DNA from 2 places in the Dyadobacter sp. HNCC25DJ186 genome. Region 1 is predicted to be linked to the other one. Evidence: riboswitches for the same ligand, from Rfam matches in the RefSeq annotation. Region 1 holds a riboswitch; the other holds the start of a gene.
The links. A riboswitch is a leader RNA that binds a small molecule or an ion and turns the genes downstream of it on or off. The one in region 1 is predicted to bind S-adenosylmethionine.

Region 1 (5,148 bases):
CTTTTAGTTTCCGATCTGCTTTCGCCGTTGTAGCCAATATTCTCAATCCCGCTGTTTTCAAGTTCGGAGATAAAACGTCTTTTTAAAGTCAAGGTTTTTTTATTAATCAAGTCAAAATCGCGGTAAGCAATTTCAAGTGCATTTGCCAAACCCACTATGCCGATAACATTTTCAGTTCCGCCTCTTTGTCCGTTTTCCTGACCGCCACCCAGAATCCGGGGTTTTAACTTATGCCTTTTATTAATATAAACGAACCCTACCCCTTTTGGTCCGTGAAACTTATGGGCAGATCCTACCAAAAAATCGACCGGATATTCATTAAGGTTTAGTTGGACCTTCCCGATTGTCTGGGTCGTGTCTGTATGAAAAGCAGCATTATATTTTTTTGCCAATCTGCTTATCGCCTGGATGTCAGTAAGATTTCCTATCTCATTATTTCCGTGCATTAAACTGATCAATGATTGGGGATTGGCAGCTAACAACCTTTCCAGATGTTCAAGATCAACGTTTCCCTTTTTGTCCAACTTGACATAACTGATCTCAATATCACCTTCTCTTTTATGTTTGAGAAGCGGTTCTAAAACAGCTTTGTGTTCAATTTTACTGGTAATTGCGTGGGTCAAACCATATTCTCTAATCGATTCTGACAAAGCCAGGTTGTTGCCCTCCGTTGCGCCGGAAACAAAAAATATTTCTTCGGGCGTCACATTCAGCAACTTTGCTATTTTCTGGCGCGACTGATCTATCACTTCCCTGACTTTCCGGCCAGCCCAGTGACTTGACGAAGGATTTCCAAAATTTGTTGTCAAATAAGGCAGTAGTGTTTCAATTACCTCAGGATCAACGGCGGTTGTCGCAGCGCTATCACAGTAAATTTCCATAGTAAGGTTTTTAGTTTGAAGATTTTAACTTGAGTATTTTTCAAGGAAGAGGCTCAGCAATAAGTTTGGCAAGATCTGCATTCCATTTTTTCACATAGTCATCATAAAACTGGCCGGTTCCTTTTCCCGAAAATCCGGTGTGAATTTCTTTTACCTTACCGTCACGACCCACAATGATCGTCGTCGGGAAAGCTAAAAATTCTTTCAAAGCGACCAGTTTTTGTGCAACAACCTCTTTGTCTGCTTTACCTGCAAAAAGCAAATCGTACTGAATATCGTAGCGGTTTTTTAATTTCGTCAACGTCTTTTTAGCGAATTCAAGATCGTCTTTTGCTTCAAAAGCCAGACCGATGACCTCAACGCCAAGGTGTTTTTTTTCTTTATACCAGGGTGCCATAAACTGAACCTGATCGATACAATTCGGACACCAGGTTCCAAGCAATTCAATAATCACCACTTTTCCCTTGTATTTTTCATCACGCAGCGAAACCTGATTTCCACTCAGATCCGGAAATGTAAAGTCCAGTTTATCGTAACCCGGCTTCAGAAAAGTCAGTGCGTAGGCGTCAGCAAGTGCTGCATTGTCATCTTTGATACCGCTGAATTTCGTCGGTGTAGCGCCTGCTCCAATCGCTCCTTCAATTGTTTTTCCGTCAATGATTTTTCCTTTTACATAAGAAGGACCGGATCCGGTAAATCCGGAAAGTACAAATTCATCGCCCTGAACATTACCCTGCAACTCGCGGCTGTCACCCGTGATTGAAAGAATGATACCGTTCAAATTATTTCCCTTCTGCTCAAAAACAGCTACACGGTCAGCCGTCGGCTTATCACCTTGAATTTTTATGAGCCATTTTCCGCTAATATCAGCTGTTGGTTTTATCTCTTTTCCCGGTTCGACAAAACGGTAGGCCTGCCCCGCCTGCGCTCTAAAAGGAATTACCCGGCCAGCACCAGGTACCAGACTTCTGTGAGCACCGGTTAAACTTCCGTCCTTTTCTATTTTGGCAAAAAGTCCGGCTTCGAAAGTATTGAGCGTAACCAGAAGAGAATCCGGAGTGATGTATTTTGCACTGAAATCATCACGTCTGTCTCCGTTGACGGCCGTGACAACGAGCTCGTCGCCCTGCCTTTTTTTTACTTCAAAATTAAAGGGAACGTCCAATGCGCCAACTGTAAAAACGCCCCGCCAAATCCCTTCCTTCACCTGGGTATTTTGCGCCTGAGATTTAACAGATACTGCTGAATACAAAACTGATAACGCCAGGATTAATAATAAACGATTGATTTTCATACAGCTAAATTTTATCTAAATCATTAATATATATTCTCTACCATCTAACTAGACAAATATGAAATAATTAAACCCTGTGCCAGTCTGTTTTCTTCCAACAAGAAAAATCTGTTGCAAACTGCTGGGTACTATTCTAATTCAGTGGATTCTAAAGATTTATTATTAGAATTAGGTTGGGGCACCTTATGAGTCATAGGTTGCCAGAAGATCATTGAGCCTAACCTCTCCCTTCGTTCTTTATAAATCTACTATTTCGATAGACAAAGTTGTGGTATAAAAAATTGCTGTGCAAATATTTTCTTAAAAATTTTTAACAATTTAGGATTCGGGAGAAACGATGCTACAACAGAAGATTTTGCATTGATATGTTTCTAAAAAATAGTTGCGAAGTTTTTTTTACCTCTACCATGTAAGACATATAAGCTAACCTATGTATTGCAGTATAATCGTAGGTTAGCAAATATGTCTTAGATGGTAAAAAAATTATAAGTTTAATGATTTGAGAAATTTTAAACCTTCGGTCGCGATCGACTCTTTGGACGGTTCGATTTTGCGCCAGATGGATGCTGCCTTAGCGATGATTTTTACATCTGGTGTAAAAGATTCTATGACGATATCGCCCAGATAATCGATTTTATCGAGCGCAACAAATATTCTTTCCCAATTGATCTGGTCTCCGCCAGGAGTCCCCCGGTCGCTGCCGGATGCGTGAAGAAGTGCCAGTTTTTTTCCAGCTCTCAGGATTGCCAGCGCCGGATCTTTTTCTTCAAGATTCATGTGGAAGGAATCAAGATGGACATAAAGCGAAGCAGAGTCGACATCTTTAATAAGGTTCATTGCCTGCTCACAGGTATTAATAAAATCTGTTTCATAGCGGTTTAATGGCTCGATTGCCAATTTAACCTGTTGTTTTTCAGCTTCGTCACAGAGCGTTTTTAAATGTTTTACAACGGTGAGCCATTGTTTTCTATGCTCATCTTCGGTTACCAGTTCTGCTCTTCCCACCGCTGAGTAAATCGGGCCGGCAACGAGAGAACTTCCTAAAACCGGTGCTATATCAATCAACTTTTTAATGTATTCCAGGGAAACAACCTGCTCCTTCCGGTTTCCACGCAAGTCGCGGCCAGGGCCGGTGGCAGCACAAACGGATCGGCATTCGAGTCCGTTATCGTCCAATGCTTTTTTGATCATAACCGGATCGATATTCGCCGGATCTTCAACTGCAATTTCTACAAAATCAAAACCCCATTCTTTAAACTTTGGAAAAAAACTCACACTCTCGTTTGTAAATGGAGAGGAAAACAGATAGGTATTAATACCGAATTTCATGAATATGGAATTGAAAGTGCGTAACTGGCGACAATTTAAAATTATTTTGTACTTCGATTCTCAAAATAATGAACACCCTTTTTATTTCCAACAATGATGTCAGGTAAGCCATCCTTATTCATATCCTCAACTTCAACATGCAATCCAGCCCCAGCTTCCGTGTCAATCTGATGCGCAATCCATGTTGGATTTTTACCTGGTTTTAATTCATACCAGTAGGTAAGTGACGCATCCTGAGCACCCGGGTCACCACCATTGTGGGCATACCAGCGCTTTCCTGTTATCAGGTCCGGAACTCCATCCCCGTTCATATCCTTGAATCCCAAACCATGCGATTGAGAAAACTCTCTGCCAATTTCATGTTCCGTCCATGTTGTATTTCCCTGCTCGTCTTTTCCCTGTTCATGCCACCAAACGCCGTAATTGTGCGCTGACGAGCTAAGCACATCATTTAAACCATCCTTATTAACATCGTAAACATACATTTGTGCACAATCCTGGCTCAGATTGGCGGGATGAAATTTCCAGTCCCGGGTTTTGGGATTTCCCGATCCTTCCCACCAGCCATTTTTTACAAGCACATCCGATTTGCCGTCTCCGTTGATATCACCATAGCCAAGCCCGTGCGTATACATGTGCGTTGCAAGTTCCGGGTCACTGCTAATTATATGCTTCTCCCATTCATAACTTCCTTTTTTTCCGGGTTGGCTCAACCATATTACTTGTTTGCTCTCAGGAGCATTCGCCAGCAAATCCAGACGTCCATCGCCGTCAATATCAACAAACATAGGAGATTCATTTCCGATAGACGGATAAATCTGCCGGGCAATCCAGTGCCCCGGTTTTCCCTTAGGATTTTCATACCATACCGCAGGTTTTGCGGCAATGTCAATACGTATCAGATCAACCCAACCATCCTGGTTTACATCAGCGCTAAAATCTAAAAATGAATCGCTGTAACCGTCTTTCCATGAAAAAGTTTTTGGAGGCATAATTTCATGCTTGGTCCATTTAGGTGCTTCGAACCAGAAAGCACCGGAAAGAATATCCTTTTTCCCATCTTTGTTGACATCCCCGATAGCAGCTCCCTCCGCAATAAAGTCGGTTGTGACCACATGTTTTTCGAAACTTGTTGGCCGTGCCTTTTTCTGAGCAAATAAGGAGGATGCTCCAAGAATTAATATGGATGTCAGACAAAACAGACTGATATACCTTTCAAATTTCATTCTCATAGCGATTCAGCATTTTGGTTCGTTTACATAAGTATTATGCACTAAAATTATACCTGAAAAGACGATCTTATATTTACGAATATTGGTCAACCAGAATCATCGGCAATAATTTGCAAAAATGGCCGGATTATACCCAAAGGTACGTCCCGGCCAATCCATTTTCTTCTGTAATTTTATTAACAAACATTACTCATGCAGGTAATTTCCGTATCCTACAATTAATACCGATAATACGATAACCAAAATTCCTGCAATGATTGTATTTAACGTTTTCTTAGTAACCCCTTTCCATTCTTTCAGGACAAGGCCCCAGGTATTTGCAATCAAAATGATAAATGCCATATGCAGAATCCAGGAACTTGCCCCATTACCTAATTTGCTTTCACCCATTCCATAAAAGAAAAATTGCAAA
Region 2 (5,148 bases), on a different contig from region 1:
GATAATAATAAAATGGCCGCTCTGCTGTTTGATCATATGCGGAAGAACGGCCTTTGTTAAAGCAACGGTACTGTAAAAATTGACATCCATCAGCTTTTTATAAACTTCCAGATCAGTATCCTTGATATAAGAGCGCTGACTCACACCCGCGTTGTGAACCATGATATCAATACGCTGAAATTTTGCAATAATTTGTCCCGCAGCTTCATTTGCTCTCTCAAATTCTGTTACATCCAGAGGAAGAATCATAACCGATGAATCTGGCAAACCTGTCCTAACTTTAACACGTTCCAGTTCTTCTTTTCTTCTTGCTGTCAAAACCAGTTTTGCTCCTTCTTTGGCAAATGCCATGGCAATCGCTTCTCCGATTCCTGATGATGCTCCGGTTATCCAAACTACTTTATTTTGGAAAGTGTCCATTTTATTAGTTTCTGTTTTATATAATCGTAGGCGCGGAAGATAAAAAGTGCAGCTCCACGCCATCTTTATTCACATCCAGATAAGCATTCAGTCCGACTCCAATCGCCCGGTTATCGGCTATATGGCCAACAGGAAAATCGAAGGAAACCGGATATTCGAATTCTGCAATATGCTCCTTGATAATCTCGTAGGCAGTTTTTCCGAACGAAGGATTTGAATTGTCGCGCATGTCAGTAAATTGTCCAACGATCAAACCTGCCAGATGACTTAACTTCCCAGCCCTTTTCATCTGGATCATCAAACGGTCAAGATTGTAGAGATATTCGTTTACATCTTCAATAAACAGAATCTTTCCTTCGGTATCAATTTCTATTTCCGAGCCGATCATGTGCGCAAGCAAACAAAGATTGCCACCAACCATTTCGGCCACAGCACTGCCCGTTGTATTAAAGGCATGAGGTGTGACAGAATATCCCGGAAGTTCGCCGAATAATATTTGCCGCAAAGATTCCGCGGCTTTTTCGGCACCTTCCAATGTCATGGATTTTACCATAGGCGCATGAATTCCGGCATAACCCAACTGATATAACTGAGAAAGTACGACGGTGAGATCACTAAAACCGACAATCCATTTTGGAGACTTCAGGAAATTGGCAAAATCAATTTTATCAATAATCCGAGAACAACCATATCCGCCACGTGCTGCAATAACTGCTTTGATGGATGGATCGTCAAGCATCATTTGCAAGTCTTCGAGCCGGTCTGCGTCACTGGCGGAAAACTGATTGAAGGAAGATTTTAAAGTTTTTCCTTCAACAACTTTTAATTTCCATTGATCTTCGAGAAGACTGATTCCCGGCAGTAAATCTTCATAGCGGATACAACTGGCGGGTGCAACAATCCCTATTTTATCACCTGGTTGTAAAAACGGCGGAATTTGGATGGTGGACATAAAATAATTAGGCAGTGACGATGGGCTGTTAGCAGATTTGCTGGTTTGATATTAGATGAACACAACATCTTCGACAAGGTCCGATTTCATTTCCCGGTTAATCAGTTCGATGATCTTGGATTTTGCACGAACAAGTTCGTTTCGTAAAGGCGCAGATTCGATCTGAAGAAAGAGGATCCGGTCTTTAATGTAAATATTCTTTGTTCTGGAAGCGATGGCCGATCCCATGATTTTATCCCAATGTGCCACAACATAAGACTGGTCAAACCTGCTTCTGAGCTTGTAACGGTCAAGCATTTGATCAATCGCTTCTTTCAGCGGAGTAATCCCAGGTTTTCTGGAAGATTTTTCTTTGTCGAAACGATAATGTATGGCCATAAACAGATACTTTGGACAAAGATATAATAAAGCGACGAACGTCGGAAGTTAAAGTTTTTGAAACACTTAAAACTTGGGCATAACGAAATTTTGAATTTTCGTTTACATCAAATTTTCTGCGGGATATTTGTTTTTCCGCGCTTCCGGGCTTATTATTGCAACATCAAGTCAATTCGCTTTCACTTTTCAGCGGTTGATTTATAAAGAAGAGGCGAGAGAATGGGCTCTACGAACCTCTGGCAACCTACTCCTGCGTCGGAGAAAGGTGCTAATTCCCACCTAAGCTGTTTTAGGAGATATAAAATCAAACGCGCATGAACTTATTACAAGAAAATTCCGCTAGCCGGAGGGCTTTATCCTCATATCTGGTTTTGATCAGCAAATGCTTTTCAACACGATTTCCGTATGCCGTTTTACCATCAGAACGATGTCGGTTTCTACTGAATTTTGCCATTACGAAATATTTGCCGCACAAATAATCCTTACAAACAGTTATGTCAAACACAGCTTATCAGTTCGAAACATTACAACTTCATGCAGGTCAGGAGCCTGATCCGGTAACACATTCACGTGCTGTTCCTATTTATCAAACGACTTCGTATACTTTCGATAGCTCTGAGCATGGGGCGAATCTTTTTGCGCTGAAGGAATTTGGTAATATCTATACCCGGATCATGAATCCGACGACCGATGTTTTTGAAAAAAGACTTGCAGCGCTGGAAGGTGGCGTGGGAGCTTTGGGTGTTGCATCCGGTCATGCAGCACAATTTCTTGCCATCAATAATATTACAACAGTCGGTGACAATTTCGTAACGACTTCGTTTTTGTATGGAGGAAGTTACAACCAATTTAAAAATTCGTTCAAAGGCATCGGTGTTGAGGCGCGTTTTGCTGACGGCGATGATGTTTCAAGTTTTGAAAAATTGATTGACGACAAAACAAAAGCGATTTATCTGGAAACGATTGGTAACCCAAGTTACAGCATTCCGGATTTTGAAGCTTTTTCTGCACTGGCGGCAAAATATGACCTGCCAATTATTGTGGACAATACTTTTGGTGCGGGCGGAGCAATTTGCCAGCCTATCAAATGGGGCGCTCATATTGTTGTGGAATCGGCTACAAAATGGATCGGCGGACATGGTACGACTATGGGCGGCGTTATCGTCGATGCCGGAACTTTTGACTGGGGAAATGGAAAATATCCTCAGTTTACAGAACCATCGGGAAGTTATCACGGATTAGTTTTTAATGATGTTTTTGGTAAAAATGGTCCGTTTGGGAATATTCAGTTTATCATCCGCGCACGTGTTGAAGGTTTGCGTGACTGGGGTCCGTCTCAAAGTCCGTTCAACTCATTCCTGTTATTACAGGGATTGGAAACATTGACTTTGCGTGTCGAGCGTCAGAGCGAAAACGCACTGGCCGTCGCGAGCTGGCTGGAAGCACACGATGATGTGGAATATGTAAATTATCCTGGTCTGGCAAGCAACAAATACAAGGCGCTTGCTGACAAATATTTGACAAGAGGTGCCGGTTCTGTTCTGTCTTTTAAACTAAAAGCAGGAAAAGAAGCAGCAGATCGTTTTGTGAACTCCGTGAAACTGACGAGCCATCTGGCTAACGTTGGCGACTCGAAAACTTTGATCATTCATCCGGCAAGTACTACCCACTCGCAGCTTTCCGAGACGGCGCAGGTAAGTGCAGGTGTTGCTCCGGGATTACTCCGGTTGTCCGTTGGAATTGAACATATCGATGATATAAAAGCAGATCTTCAGCAGGCTTTCGAGGCTGTGAAGTAGTGAATTTGTTATGAAGTGAATGGTTGAAATTCACTTCACAACTTTTAAATAGTTGTAGAATTTAAACTTTGTGCTCTGGCACGTATGCAAGCGGAACAAAAGATTTTTAGATATCCCTACGCTTATCCATTAGAGTTGGGACGTGAACTGCCTGGTTTTGAATTATCGTACACCACCTACGGTACCCGAAATCCGGAAGATGATAATATTGTCTGGATATGTCATGCATTAACCGGAAACTCCAATGCCGCTGAATGGTGGGATGGCTTGGTTGGAGAAGGTAAATATTTCAATTCAGAAAAGGATTTTATTATCTGTGTGAATGTCCTTGGGTCGGCGTATGGTTCAACAGGACCGCTTTCCATTAATCCAATAACACAAAAACCTTATTTTCGAGACTTTCCAACAATTACTGTAAAAGACGTTGTCGGAACATTGGAAATTCTTCGTCAGGAACTGAATATCAATAAGATAAAGATGTGCATCGGCGGATCTTTGGGCGGACAGCAAGCTCTGGAATGGGCTGTTGAAGTACCGGATCTGTTCGAGGAACTTATTCTGATCGCATCCAATGCGTTGCATTCTCCATGGGGCGTAGCTTTCAATGAATCACAGCGGATGGCAATCGAGGCAGATCAGACCTGGCATGATAATACCGAAGATTCGGGTAAAATGGGGATGCGTGCGGCACGTTCGATGGCTCTGCTTTCTTACCGAAATTACGATACCTACAATTTCACCCAGGCCCGCGACAATCCTGACCAGATCGATGATTTCCGTGCATCATCTTATCAGCAATATCAGGGTGATAAATTTGTGAAAAGATTTAACGCCTATTCTTACTGGATTCTTTCCAAAATTATGGATTCTCATAATGTCGGAAGAAACCGGGGAGGAATTGTGCATGCGCTTGGTTTGGTAAAAGCGAAAACGCTGGTCCTGGGCATAAAGTCTGACTTATTGTTTCCGCTAACCGAACAGCAGTTTCTGGCAAGACATATCCCTGACGCAGTTTTTCAGGAAATTGATTCGTTATATGGTCACGATGGATTTCTGATCGAATACAAACAGCTGACACAGGTGATCCGCGCCTGGCAGGAAACGAATGGACAATTGCAGATTGCTAAAATCGGCTAGCTCTTTATATTTGAACTTTTGAAAAGTCCTGTGTTTGATCACGCAGGACTTTTTACTTTTATGATCAAAATGAATTGCCGCACATAAGTGATCTTAGAGCTGACAATAATTTTTATAAAAAGCTACTTTAAAATGCCTTTCAAACGCAGCCACAAAATCTTGATTGTCATTGCAGTATCGATTATTGCAGTGGTGACGTTTTTTCTCTTGTCAGGAAAAGCGCAGATCAATCCGGTCACCGGCGAAAAGCAGCACATTACCCTAACACCAGATCAGGAAGTGACGTTAGGGATTGAGTCGGCACCGCAGCTGGCGATCCAATTTGGTGGGATATATCAGCACGGCGATGCGGATAAAAAAGTCAAAACAATAGGCAGGAAACTGGTTTCATCTTCTGATATCGCCAGATCTCCATACCAGTTTGATTTTCACGTTTTGGCTGATTCTCATACCATAGATGCT

Region 2: another riboswitch for S-adenosylmethionine. It lies ahead of AC1XUO_RS13220 (O-acetylhomoserine aminocarboxypropyltransferase/cysteine synthase family protein); the one in region 1 lies ahead of AC1XUO_RS27475 (peroxiredoxin family protein).

What each region holds. Positions count from the first base shown of each region.
Region 1 is NZ_JBXHAS010000015.1:38,622-43,769, reverse strand. It holds gene AC1XUO_RS27480 (cysteine desulfurase family protein) at 1-881, opposite strand, end outside; gene AC1XUO_RS27475 (peroxiredoxin family protein) at 922-2,175, opposite strand; SAM riboswitch class I at 2,329-2,421, opposite strand; gene AC1XUO_RS27470 (sugar phosphate isomerase/epimerase family protein) at 2,659-3,504, opposite strand; gene AC1XUO_RS27465 (FG-GAP repeat domain-containing protein) at 3,546-4,736, opposite strand; gene rhaT (L-rhamnose/proton symporter RhaT) at 4,923-5,148, opposite strand, start outside.
Region 2 is NZ_JBXHAS010000003.1:795,567-800,714, reverse strand. It holds gene AC1XUO_RS13235 (SDR family oxidoreductase) at 1-420, opposite strand, end outside; gene AC1XUO_RS13230 (S66 peptidase family protein) at 437-1,372, opposite strand; gene AC1XUO_RS13225 (DciA family protein) at 1,424-1,744, opposite strand; SAM riboswitch class I at 1,946-2,055, shown strand; gene AC1XUO_RS13220 (O-acetylhomoserine aminocarboxypropyltransferase/cysteine synthase family protein) at 2,245-3,549, shown strand; gene AC1XUO_RS13215 (homoserine O-acetyltransferase family protein) at 3,634-4,686, shown strand; gene AC1XUO_RS13210 (M48 family metalloprotease) at 4,819-5,148, shown strand, end outside.